3 regions of the Nostoc sp. 'Lobaria pulmonaria (5183) cyanobiont' genome follow, and region 3 is predicted to be linked to each of the others. Evidence: riboswitches for the same ligand, from Rfam matches in the RefSeq annotation. Region 3 holds a riboswitch; each other region holds the start of a gene.

Region 1 (4,215 bases), 600 kb from region 3:
CTGGGGTAAACGAGCGACTGTAGCTGGCATAGAGTGAAATTGGCTGGATTGGCTGGTAGACAATACCGAAACGAGGACTAAAGGCATCTCCTGACTGGCTGCTTTCGGTGTTTGCTACCAAATCTCCATCCGTCTGTTTAAAGGCATCAAACCGTACACATAAGAGCAACTTCAGATTCTCACTCAGCGCGATCTGATCTTGGACATAAATACCCAGTGCATCTATGAGCAAGGACTCCTTTCGATCAGGGTTCAAAATTGCACCAAGGGATCGGTCATATACTGGATTAAACACGTCAATGGGTGCTGCAACACGATTACCATTAAATGAAGATACTGTCGCAGTTTCTACCTGAGCTAGCCAGTCCTTCACTGTCCTCGCAGGAACCTGAACATCATGGAGACGCAGGATTCGGTTAGGAGAGTTTTTTGGGCGTAGCGTTTGCGTACTTGTCACCTCAGCCCTAGCTGCTTGCCCACATAATAGTAGAAATGCGATCGCCAGACTGCCAATGCCCCCAGCGTAATTTGCCCACATCCGTTTTACCATGTTCACACCCAAAATCCGTCCAGCAATTATTAGTAATCTGTTGCAAGAAAACTATCAAAAAAGATTACGTGATGGGGCTACTCTGCAACTCAAAGAGGAGGAATTTCGATCCCGAAAGGAGGAATTGGCTTATTTCCTACCAAACATTCACGGGGTGTGATGCCATACTTGCGTTTGAAGGCTGCGGCAAAATGACCCGTATTTGAGTAGCCAACGGCATTCGCAGCTTCTGTAACCTTGCATCCCCGCTCTTGAAGTAATTGTCTGGCTTGCTCCATGCGGTAATCGCGCAGATAACTGAACAGGGTGGTACCAAAGACTTGGCGAAATCCCTGCATGAGTTTTTTGCGATCGCACTTCACCTGCTGCGCCAATTCACATACAGATGGTGGCTTAAGCCACTGAGTAAGTAAAATTTCCCTGGCTTGATAAATTTGCTCAATATCTCTAGGTTTAAGTGATGCTATCGGTAAATTACAACCTTCAGCTGCTGCGAGTTGATCGAGTTGCAATGCCAGTAGTTCTAACGCCTTACTTTCCAAAAACATTCGCTGGGCAATTCCTTGATATGATATGTTGCAAATCTGATGCAATACGCTTCGCATTGCAGGTGTAATTAAACCGACGGTACAGTGAAACTGGGGAGCGAGATCGCTCTCCAGAAATGGACGCAACTGTTGTGGTAAACTGTGACTACTTCCTATGAATGCTCGGAAAAATTCAGCATTCCAATCAATAATGATGGTGAGTATGCGATCACCAGCATAATAGTGTTCAATTTCTTTAATATTTGGCAGGTAAAACAAATAATTGTATCCACCCTTTTCTTCATAATTTGCTTCTACTCCTTCCACATTGGGGCAACTGACCGTAGAACAGCCTGAAAGATAGAATTTGGAAACTAAGGTATAAAAGTCAGAATGCTCGTTTTTGAGACCGAAGTTTCGATAATATAGTTCATCTGTAATCTTCATTCGGAAGTTGGGACGGAAGTTGGCGAATCGATGGTTAGAATTGTGCAATTGACTCTCAAACTTCTCCAAAAAATCGAACCCATTGATGTTGTAGTAAACTTCATTCTGTTTGAGACTTTCCAGCCAGCGTTCAACATATTCCTTGTGGGAAATGATTTCCATAATTTGCAAAAAGTATTCTAGGCTATTGCAATTTTCTCGCAATTTAGTTGCAACAATTCATCTAATCTAAATAGTGTGTTAATATGCAAAGGAATCTCGGTTCTGATGGGGAGCAGCCATCAGGCGCAAGGGGGAAAGTCCGATGTGAATCCGGCGCTGTCCCGCAGCTGTAATCAAGGCTTGCCTTGTAAGTCAGAATGCCCGCCGAAGTTGACTTGTAAATTTTGTACATCTGCGAGGCACAGAGAAGTATTTTTATGAAGATTTCTACAACTACTAAGCTTGACATTCTCATAGCTCCACATATCAAAACGCTACAGGTTACGGCTTTCTATGAGACAGTAGATGGTTAATTTCGGGTACAAATTGCGTAGGCGTAGCCCGTCGTAGACATCGCTCGCACTAATTCTCTTTGGCGTAACTATTCACAAAAAAGATGGATACGCTGATTTGTTTGGCTAATGTTCGCGCCTAATAAATTACCTTTCACATCACCTGCAAATTAGTAGAGAGGCGAAATTGAACTTCGTCACACATCTCTACTTCGTGATATCTGTGGTTAAAACTTCTTTCTTGTGATTGCAAAATTAATCAACAAACGACACACTTTATATGCAAAAAATTCCCGTCACAGTAATTACAGGATTTCTAGGTGCAGGCAAAACGACGTTAATCCGCCATTTACTGCAAAATAATGAAGGACGACGCATTGCTGTTTTGGTGAATGAATTTGGAGAAATCGGCATTGATGGCGAACTTTTGCGTGACTGCCGAGTTTGTGACGATGAAGACGATTCCAACAGTAATATTGTTGAACTCACCAACGGTTGTTTGTGTTGCACGGTGCAAGAGGAATTCTTACCAGCAATGCAAGAATTGCTGAAGCGACGCGCCAGCCTTGACTGTATGTTGATTGAAACCTCTGGACTAGCACTCCCAAAACCATTGGTGCAAGCATTTCGCTGGCCGGAAATTCGCACAGGCGCGACAGTGGACAGCGTAATTACTGTGGTGGACTGTGAAGCCTTAGCAACTAATCAATATGTAGGCGATTTAGCAGCCCTCTTAGCACAGCGACAAGCCGACTCTAGCATAGAACACGAAACACCGATTGAGGAACTATTTGAAGATCAGCTGGCTTGTGCTGATCTAGTATTGCTGACTAAAAGCGATCGCGTTGATGAAAAAACGCAAGTTAGGGTACAAGATTGGCTGAAACAGAACTTATCGCCTGGTGTAAAAGTCATTCCTTGCCAGGATGGTAAAATCAGTGGCGATTTGTTACTCGGTTTCAACGCTGCGGTAGAAGACAACTTGGATAGTCGCCCCAGTCACCACGACAACGAAGCCGAACATGAACATGATGAAGGGATTAATGCAGTGCAACTACTGTTAAACCAGGCATTTGAGCCGACAGCCCTAGTCAAACGCTTGCAAACATTGGTGCAACAGCAAGAAATTTATCGAATTAAGGGATTTGTAGCAGTTCCAAACAAAGCTATGCGCCTGGTATTACAGGGTGTCGGTAATCGATTTGACTACTTTTATGATCGTCCTTGGCAACCCCAGGAACCCCGTCAAACGCGATTAGTATTGATTGGACGAGAGCTTGAGCAGGTTCGCATTGAGTCAATTGTCTTGGGGGAGGAAATCAATGCGACCATCCAATAGTGTTTGGCAAGGAAATTTCGGCTACTGGCAAAATAGCTTTATTCATAACAATCTGCTGGTAATCGGTTACACAGGATGGAAGGGATTTCAGTCATTTGGGCGGGGAGTTGTTATTTGTGATGTGGATACTAAAGTTACTCACCCGACAAATACAACTATTGATACAGTTGCCTTCACTCTCCAATTTCTCCCCTCCGATCTGATTAGGTTTTACTTGCGATCATTTCAGGATGGCGGATTTATATCACATCCAATCTGCTCATCCATGATTTCATCAATTTTCCCAGCGATCGCAACATACAATCCCCATCAAGATATTCTTCTGGTGCTAAAGGCTGAACCTCAGATTGAGGTGAATTTTTTACACCAACTAAAAATTACTCCACCCGATTGCTACGAACAAGTTTGCAAGCGATGGTCAGAATTTAAACCAAGCTTAATACCCTAAAACTTACTTTAGTCCTCAATGCTCAAGCCAAAATCAAGCAATATTCCCAAAGCAACTCGCTACCAAAATGCAGCGATAGATTATTACATGGGACTTACAAATTCCTCTTATCTGCATTACGGGTATTGGGAACCACTACCTACTGTGGGTGAAGAATTAACTCTAACTCGCCTGCGTGTGGCGCAAGCCGCATATACAGCCAAACTTTTGAGTTTTATCCCAGAGGGGATAAAAACTGTGCTTGACGTAGGCTGTGGGATTGGAGGTAACGCAGCATATTTGTGCGATCGCGGTTTCAGTGTTGAGGGATTAGCACCCGACGCACTCCAGCAAGAGAGGTTTATTCAAAATACCAATGGTCGAGTACCTTTCTATTTAACGAGATTTGAAGATTTTCACAAATCATACTC
Region 2 (4,215 bases), 1.8 Mb from region 3:
TATGGTCTTATATTCATCTACATCTCTAAATCAAAAGACTTGCCTTTGCACATTGTTTGTGAAATACTACTCTTTAAACTACGGCAAATAGATATGTTTTAAGTAATATTGTACAAAAATTACCATAAAACATCGCGTCATGAAAGCAATTACAGGCTAATCCTAAGATGACAAACACAGAAATTCGTACAGATCGAGTTAAAGTCCCTAACGGAGATTATATGGCTGCGCGAAAATTTGCCACAGAAAATCCGAAATTAGTGCGATTAGTTCTTGAGGAGATAGATAACACAGGTCAATGGAGTGAGAAAAACCGATCAGAAGTTGTAAAACTGACTATTCCTCACCTGAAAATTGATGAAGATATTTTAACAACAATGGTTGAAAGGCGAACTTACGGGTTAAGACCAATTACGCCAGAAATCATGGAAAATCAACATAAGATTGCAGATTTGTTTGCCAAAGAAAAAGTTATTTTTAAACCTATTAATATCAAGGAAGCGATGCTGACTAGCGAACAATATGCAGCTATCACACCATAAACCATTAGCCAGAAATAGCGCCAGGAGATAGGAAAATGGAAGTTTTTTGGTATTTGCCGACACAGGGAGATGAGCGTTATTTAGGTACTACAATCGGCAGGCGACCAGCCACTTATCCCTATATGCAGCAAATAGCTCAGGCTGTTGATAAATTGGGCTATGGTGGGATGTTGATTGGTACTGGACAAAAACAAGATACTTGGATTGTAGCTACTTCGTTAATTTCAGTTACAGAACGCTTGCGGTTTCTTGTAGCCTTTCGTCCAGCAATTATGTCGCCTTCTTTGGCAGTCAGGATGGCTGCGACTTTTGACCAGATTTCTAACGGTCGAATTATTCTGAATGTTGTCACTGGTGGCGACACAAAAGAACTTGCTAAAGATGGGATTTTCTTAGATCACGATCAGCGTTATGATCTCACGGATGAGTTTTTGACAATTTGGCGATCGCTCATGCAAGGTGAAGAAGTAAGCTATAGTGGTCGCCACTTGCAAGTTCAAGGCGCAAAACTCCAATTTTCTCCCGTACAAAAGCCTTACCCCACCTTATATTTTGGTGGTTCTTCAGATGCCGCTCTCCAAGTTGCTGCCAAACACATTGATGTGTATTTAACTTGGGGTGAACCACCAAATCGAGTTGCTCAAAAGATTACAAAGGTACGCCGATTAGCAGCAGAACAAGGTAGAACAGTCCGCTTTGGGATTCGGATGCACGTCATAGTCCGCGAAACTACGCAAAAAGCTTGGGATGCAGCTAATGAACTGATTCAGTATGTGGATGATGAAACCATAGCAGCTGCACATCAGCGATTTACTCAGTCTGAATCAGAAGGGCAACGCCGCATGGCCCAACTGCACAATGGCGAGGTTGCCTCCGGCACGCTACGCGAACGCCAAAACTTAGAAATTAGCCCCAACTTATGGGCAGGTGTTGGCTTAGTGCGTGGGGGCGCTGGGACTGCCTTAGTCGGAGATCCAGAGACAGTTGCAGCGCGAATGTTAGAATATACCGATTTATGAATTGATACCTTCGTTTTCTCAGGGTATCCCCATCTCGAAGAAGCCTATCGAGTCGCAGAATTATTATTTCCCAGGTTGCCGTTACAAACTCCGGCGATTGCATTACCGCAGCAGGTTGCAAGTACATTCAGTGAATTTGTTACCAACACAGATTTACTCAAACCACAGCCTGTGTAAGCAATTCAAAATTCCAAAAAGCATGAGTCCGAAAAAACCTCAACTTAGACCGGCTAACTTTTTCTAAAGCAAGTTTTGCAGCAAAAAGGCTCAAGCATTCCTGCCTGAGCCATGACTAAATTCAATTTATAGACTAGCTTCAAGAGCTATATCTTCCGATCGGTAGTGGATAAGTTCAGTTAAAATTTCTGGCTATACTAATGTAAGATAATTATCTGGATGATGTCTAGGTTGAAATCTATAACCTAAACAAAGTCTAAATTACTAAAGCTAAAAGTTGGGAAACTCCGGTGAAATTCCGGGACTGTGCCGCAGCTGTGATGGGATCGCCCAAGTCAGAATGCCAACTCTCAGGATGTCCTGAAGACACACTCACCGTCTACTCCCTGCGTTGCACGGGGAAGGAGTTTTAAGTTTGGTTTCTGGATTTGCCACTTGTCCTGGCTTGTTTTATGCTACTCCCGCCGCAGATGGTATATTATCTCGCGTTAGAATACCAGGTGGAATTATTAGTAGTCAGCAATGCCGTGCGATCGCAGATATAGCAGAACAGCATGGTGGCGGCTATATAGATGTGACTAATCGAGCCAACCTGCAAGTTCGTGAAATCCGCACGGGGATAAATGCTGAGGTTCTGAAGTACCTCCAAAAGATGGGATTGGGTTCTGACAATACTCTTGTAGACCAAATCCGCAATATTATGACCAGTCCAACTGCTGGTATCGATCCCCAGGAATTAATCGACACTCGCCCTTTTGTCCAAGGTTGGGATGATTATATTACAGCACATCCGGCGCTTTCGGGACTCTCGGCAAAATTTAGCGTTTGCTTTGATGGTGGTGGGATAATTCAGGTGGGCGATCGCTTGAATGATATCACCTTTGCAGCTGTCTTAATTAACGATAATGTTTACTTTTGCCTCTATCTCAGTGTCGGCGAGAAGGGTCAACCGCCCAGCGATACGGGAATTTTGTTACCACCAGAGGACTGTTTGCCTGTCTTAGCAGCTTTGGCGGATGTCTATCTAGCTTATAGTCATACTCCGAGTAAACGGCGGCTACGTTTGAGAGAGTTATTGAATACTTTGGGTTGTGAAAATTATCTCCAAGAAGTTGAGCAGCGTCTACCTTTCCCCCTTTTATGCAGTGAAATAAGAAAAGACCTACTCCCCCAGCAAGGCAAGAGGGAAAAATATCACCATATTGGCATTCATCCCCAACGTCAGCAAGGCTTATTTTACATTGGTGTTGTCTTGCCCCTTGGTCGATTGGAGAGTAGACAGATGCGGGGTTTAGCAGATTTAGCAACGAAATACGGTAGTGCAATCAGGCTAACCCCTTGGCAAAATTTGCTCCTTACAGATATTCCTCAGCAATGGGTTGCTGATGTCCAAAGTGAAATTGCTTTCTTAGGATTAGATTCCTCTGCAACCAACATCAAAACTGGATTAGTTGCCTGTTCTGGAAAAAAGGGTTGCGCCGCTTCTGCTACGGATACCAAAAGTCATGCGTTGACATTAGCAGAGTATCTTGAAACTCGCATTACTCTCGATTACCCAGTTAATATCCACTTTAGCGGCTGCGAAAAATCTTGTGCCCAACATAGCAAGAGTGATATTACTCTGCTTGGTGTCAGCTTCAATGCTGACAATGAAACTGTGGAAGGATATCACATTTATGTTGGTGACAGCAAGCATAAATTCGGACGCGAACTATATCAATATGTAACTTTTGCCGAACTACCTGCATTAATAGAGCGGATGCTATATGTATATAAAATTCAACGCTTAAATTCTGATGAGTCCTTTGGGGAATTTGCTAATCGATATCCACCAGCACAATTACAGCAGTTATTTAATAAATACTGAGAAAATGGAACCACAGATAAATACAGATAATTGATTCCTCCCTTTCTCTGATGTGTTCTCTGCGCCTCTGCGGTTAATTAAATTAGATATTCTTCTATTGAAAAAGAAGTATTTATACTAACAAACAAATTAATCCAAAATCTAAAATCCCAAATTTAATGCCCGACTATATCCGAGATGCCAACGAAATTTACCGTAATTCCTTTGCAATCATCCGGTCAGAAGCGAACTTAGATGTGTTGCCACCGGATGTAGCAAAAGTTGCTGTGCGTCTAATTCATGCCTGTGGGATGACGGATATTGTCACTGACTTGGGATATTCACCAACAGCAGTACAATCCGCAAGGGCAGCATTAGCCGCAGGAGCGCCAATTCTGTGCGATTGCCGGATGGTTGCCGATGGCGTTACCAAACGGCGGTTGTCTGCAAACAATCAAGTTATCTGTACCCTCAACGAGCCAGAAGTGCCAGAACTTGCCCAGAGTATGGGTACTACAAGGTCGGCAGCAGCTTTAGAATTATGGCGATCGCACCTAAAAGGCTCAGTAATCGCAATTGGCAATGCGCCCACCGCCCTGTTCAGACTGCTAGAAATGCTCGATGCAGGAGC
Region 3 (4,215 bases):
CAGCCTTTACACGAGCAGATTCAACAATTTGCTAAGAGCGCTTTTGGCGATTGCCCAGTGTCTCAAAATGAAAATAGCCTCAAAATTGTACCGCTATTTCTACTGCCGGGAGTGCATGTCATGACAGATATTCCCGCCGAAGTAGCACTAGCACAGCAGACTCTTGGTCAAGATATCATGATTGAGTTGCAACCATATTTAGGCTCTCACCCCAATTTAGAGAAATTGCTGGCAAAACAAATAGCTGCTATAAAAGCAGAAGCATGGATTCTATTAGCTCATGGTAGCCGTCGCCCAGGTTCTCAAGAAACTGTGGAAGCAATGGCGGCGAGTTTGGGAGCCGTGACTGCTTATTGGGCTGGTCCTCCTAGTTTAGAATTACGGGTGAAAGAGTTGGTAGGTGCTGGTTATCGGGAAATTGCAATCTTGCCATATTTTTTATTCGCTGGTGGAATAACCGATGCGATCGCCACCTCAATAGAGCAGCTAAAATTACAATTTTCTGCGGTGAATTTCCAATTGGCAGAGCCATTGGGAGCAAGTGCAGAATTAGCCGAGCTAATTTGGGATTTAACAGATAGATGAACCGCACAATGACAGAAAGGAACAAGTATTTGGGAAAGGTTTATTTAGTCGGTGCGGGGCCAGGAGATCCAGGACTAATAACTCTGAAGGCGAAAGGTTTGTTGGAATGTGCAGATGTAGTCATCTATGATGCCTTGGTGAGTCCGGCTATTTTGGCAATGATTAATCCCCAAGCCGAGCAAATTAATGCTGGTAAACGTGCGGGGAGACATTCGTTGTTGCAGTCAGAAACAACTCAATTGCTGATTGATAAAGCGCAGGATCATGCAATTGTAGTGCGGCTAAAGGGTGGCGATCCGTTTATTTTTGGTCGCGGTGGCGAAGAGATGGAAGAATTAGTCAAAGCTGGAATATCAACGGAAGTAGTGCCCGGTATCACATCGGGAATTGCAGCAGCAGCATACTCAGGTATTCCTTTGACGCATCGGCTGTATAGTTCATCAGTGACATTTGTAACTGGTCACGAGGCGGCGGGTAAGTATAGACCGATTGTAAATTGGAGTGCGATCGCTCACGGTTCCGAAACCATTGTAATTTATATGGGAATTCACAATCTGCCTTATATTGTGGAAGAATTAAGTGCAGCTGGGTTGAATTTAGAAACGCCGATTGCTTTGGTGCGCTGGGGTACACGACCAGAACAAGAAGAATTGATTGGTACTTTAAAGACAATTGTCAAACAGGTAGAGGAAACTGGATTTAGTGCGCCTGCGATCGCAGTTATTGGACAAGTAGTAAATATGCACAGTATTTTATCTGGCTGTCGCCCAGTTTGATGGTTGCCACAAAGCTTGTTGTTTCGTATTCTCCGATAACCCTAGTACCACTGCGTGGAAGTCAAAAGTCAAAAATCAAAAGTCAAAAGTATTGTATTCCGGACTTTCGCGTCATTTTGAATGGTATGTTTATTTACGCCATGTTGTACTAGTGTATGATCGATAAGGTTATTCGGTTCTGGTGGGAGTCAGTCACCAGAGGTAACGGGGAAAGTTCGGTGCAAATCCGGCGCTTGGGAGCAACTGTGAACCAATTTGAGATTAAAGAACTAAATCTCAAATCTCAAATTGAGTGAGTCAGGATGCCCACCGAAATAGATTTATTAGTTTCACATATCTGCGAGGTACAGATGACTACTACTGTAAATATTTCCCCAACCAGTCCAATGGAAGTTGCTGAACATACTTTATTTGTTTGCAAAACCTGTGCCAGTGTTTGGCAAAATGGAAAACGCTTAGGTGAAAGTGGTGGTGAAAAACTTCTACACGAACTTCAGCAGTTGGCACAAGATTGGGACTTACGAGATCGATTCCCGATTCAGGAAGTTGAATGTATGAGTGCTTGTAATCGTTCTTGTGTAGTCGCCTTTGCTGCTAAAGGTAAATTAACATATTTATTTGGTGATTTAGGCGTTGATGGTAATGCCTCTGCGGTACTGGAATGTGCTAGTCAATACTATGCCAAAGCAGATGGTTTACTACCTTGGTCAGAGCGTCCAGAAGCAATGAAGAAGGGCATTTTAGCAAAAATTCCACCTTTATCTAAATGATCCGCGTTTTGATTCTGGGTGGGACGGGTGATGCAGCAGAATTAGCTGCCAAAGTTACGACTATCCAAGGGTTAGAAGTAATCACCTCTCTAGCTGGCCGCACCCGTGAACCGTCAGTACCGTTGGGCGATTTACGGGTTGGAGGCTTCGGTGGCGTGACTGGATTGGCTAGCTATCTGCAAGTCATGCAAATTGACTTATTAATTGATGCAACCCATCCTTTCGCTACTCAAATTTCTTTCAATGCCGCAGATGCAGCAATGGAAGTTAGAGTACCCCGCCTGATGTTAATTCGTCCACCTTGGGAAAAAGTAAGTGGCGATCGCTGGATTGAACTGGATAATGTTGCAGCCGCAGCAACAGCCGTGCAAAACCAGGCACAGCGAGTGTTTTTGACAGTTGGTAGGCAAGAACTGTCCGCTTTTGCTCACCTAGAGAAAATTTGGTTTTTGATGCGGATGATTGACCCTCCTGGCGATGATGCTTTAGTACCGCCGGGGATGGTATTGTGCGATCGCGGGCCTTTTACCCTCAATAATGAAAGACAAATTCTGATTGAGAATAACATTGATACCATCGTCAGCAAAAATAGCGGTGGCGATGCTACAAAGCCCAAGATTATTGCAGCGCGAGAACTGGGCGTAAAGGTTGTGATGGTCAATCGTTCAGCGATACCGCCAGGGGAACAGGTTAGTAATGTTGATGCTGCTTTGGCGTGGTTATTAGATCGCTGCTAAGTAAATAGGCAAGATTGATAATACTATCTTTGTTAATTCCGTATAATACACCGGAACCTTCTACAATATCCGCGATCGCAGTAACGACTTCCATGAAAAATCTAGCTTTATCTGCCATAGCCCTCGTCACCATATCTGGATTAGTTTTCGGGACAATGCCGGACGCTTCTGCTTTAAGTTGGAACTGGAATTATTCTGGTACTGGCATAGAAGCGAACGGTATTTTCACCACTAATGACACCCCTAACGATTTGGGTTTTTACTTGATTACTGGAATTACTGGTACACGAAATGGTGAAATAATTACTGCTCTGCAACCCGCCGGGACTCCAATGCCAGGAAACGAACCTTTTGATGTTGATAATTTAATTAGCCTTAATACTCAGCAGTTAACACGTAAGGGTTTTGCGTATTCCATTTCGGGAGGAAATTATTCTAGTCCATTTTTCGCTAGTTTTTTGCCGACACCAGGTTATTTAGAGGTTTTTTCTGCGCCAAATAGACCAGGTTTTGAAAAGTTAGGATTAGAAGATAGGGAATTACCCATTAGTTTTTCTGCAAACCTAATCACCGTCCCTTAACCCACTTCTATTTTTAGCTTACTCATCATCGGCACTCTGGGCGCACCTCCAGTACTCAAACGTCACAAGCTATTCAAATTCACTCAGAAGAAGCTCGAAAAAGTTTCCTAAAACCATTTGTAGGGTAACTTTAATTAAATACAGTTTTGCGTAAAAGCGTAGCGTTTTTAATCCAAGCCAACGCATTAACAATCCAAGCCAACGCATTAACAATCCAAGCCGACGCATTAACAATCCAAGCCGACGTATTAACAATCCAAGCCAACGCATTAACAATCCAAGCCGACGTATTAACAATCCAAGCCGACGTATTAACAATCCAAGCCGACGCATTGACAATCCAAGCCAACGCATTAACAATCCAAGCTAACGCATTGGCATTGTAGGATATTGCCTTTGATTAATTCGCTATGAATTAATGAAATGCTGTACTAAGTGTTGGCGTTCGGTCTTAAACCCTTAAATTTACGAGAAAACTTGCGATTTATCTATAGGCTCTTTGAGACATACAGATTAAAGTAATATAGCAACGGTGGTATTATTGCATCCAAATGATACCGTAATTTTGTCTAGATGTAGAATTATATCGCCCTGCCAACGGGAGATTATTTCTAAAAGGAGTTTGCTGTAATGTCCACAACCCCAACTACTCGATTAATTTTAGAGACTTTACTCCCTCATCTCAAAGTAGCAGCAGCCTATGCCCATTTTTTACAACCAAAAATTGCTGCACTTCCCGCCAAAGAACAAGGAAACAACTTTTTTA

Evidence for each region. A riboswitch is a leader RNA that binds a small molecule or an ion and turns the genes downstream of it on or off. The one in region 3 is predicted to bind cobalamin.
Region 1: it holds a riboswitch for cobalamin, as region 3 does, so the genes downstream of both, cobW (cobalamin biosynthesis protein CobW) here and NLP_RS03840 (DUF1636 domain-containing protein) in region 3, are expected to answer to the same signal.
Region 2: it holds a riboswitch for cobalamin, as region 3 does, so the genes downstream of both, cobG (precorrin-3B synthase) here and NLP_RS03840 (DUF1636 domain-containing protein) in region 3, are expected to answer to the same signal.

The regions. Positions count from the first base shown of each region.
Region 1 is NZ_CP026692.1:303,303-307,517, reverse strand. Features, by position in the region: partial or broken gene NLP_RS01370 (TonB-dependent siderophore receptor) at 1-325, opposite strand, end outside; gene NLP_RS01365 (helix-turn-helix transcriptional regulator) at 640-1,686, opposite strand; cobalamin riboswitch at 1,767-1,910, shown strand; gene cobW (cobalamin biosynthesis protein CobW) at 2,299-3,357, shown strand; gene NLP_RS01355 (hypothetical protein) at 3,341-3,805, shown strand; gene NLP_RS01350 (class I SAM-dependent methyltransferase) at 3,824-4,215, shown strand, end outside.
Region 2 is NZ_CP026692.1:2,737,582-2,741,796, forward strand. Features, by position in the region: gene NLP_RS11940 (GNAT family acetyltransferase) at 1-17, opposite strand, end outside; gene NLP_RS11945 (hypothetical protein) at 168-542, shown strand; gene ssuD (alkanesulfonate monooxygenase) at 578-1,561, shown strand; adenosylcobalamin-variant (AdoCbl-variant) riboswitch at 2,003-2,092, shown strand; gene cobG (precorrin-3B synthase) at 2,154-3,605, shown strand; gene NLP_RS11960 (precorrin-8X methylmutase) at 3,764-4,215, shown strand, end outside.
Region 3 is NZ_CP026692.1:901,646-905,860, reverse strand. Features, by position in the region: gene NLP_RS03850 (sirohydrochlorin chelatase) at 1-585, shown strand, start outside; gene cobA (uroporphyrinogen-III C-methyltransferase) at 594-1,361, shown strand; cobalamin riboswitch at 1,518-1,689, shown strand; gene NLP_RS03840 (DUF1636 domain-containing protein) at 1,712-2,131, shown strand; gene NLP_RS03835 (cobalt-precorrin-6A reductase) at 2,128-2,868, shown strand; gene NLP_RS03830 (PEP-CTERM sorting domain-containing protein) at 2,898-3,449, shown strand; gene NLP_RS32745 (hypothetical protein) at 3,596-3,835, shown strand; gene NLP_RS03820 (inositol monophosphatase family protein) at 4,080-4,215, shown strand, end outside.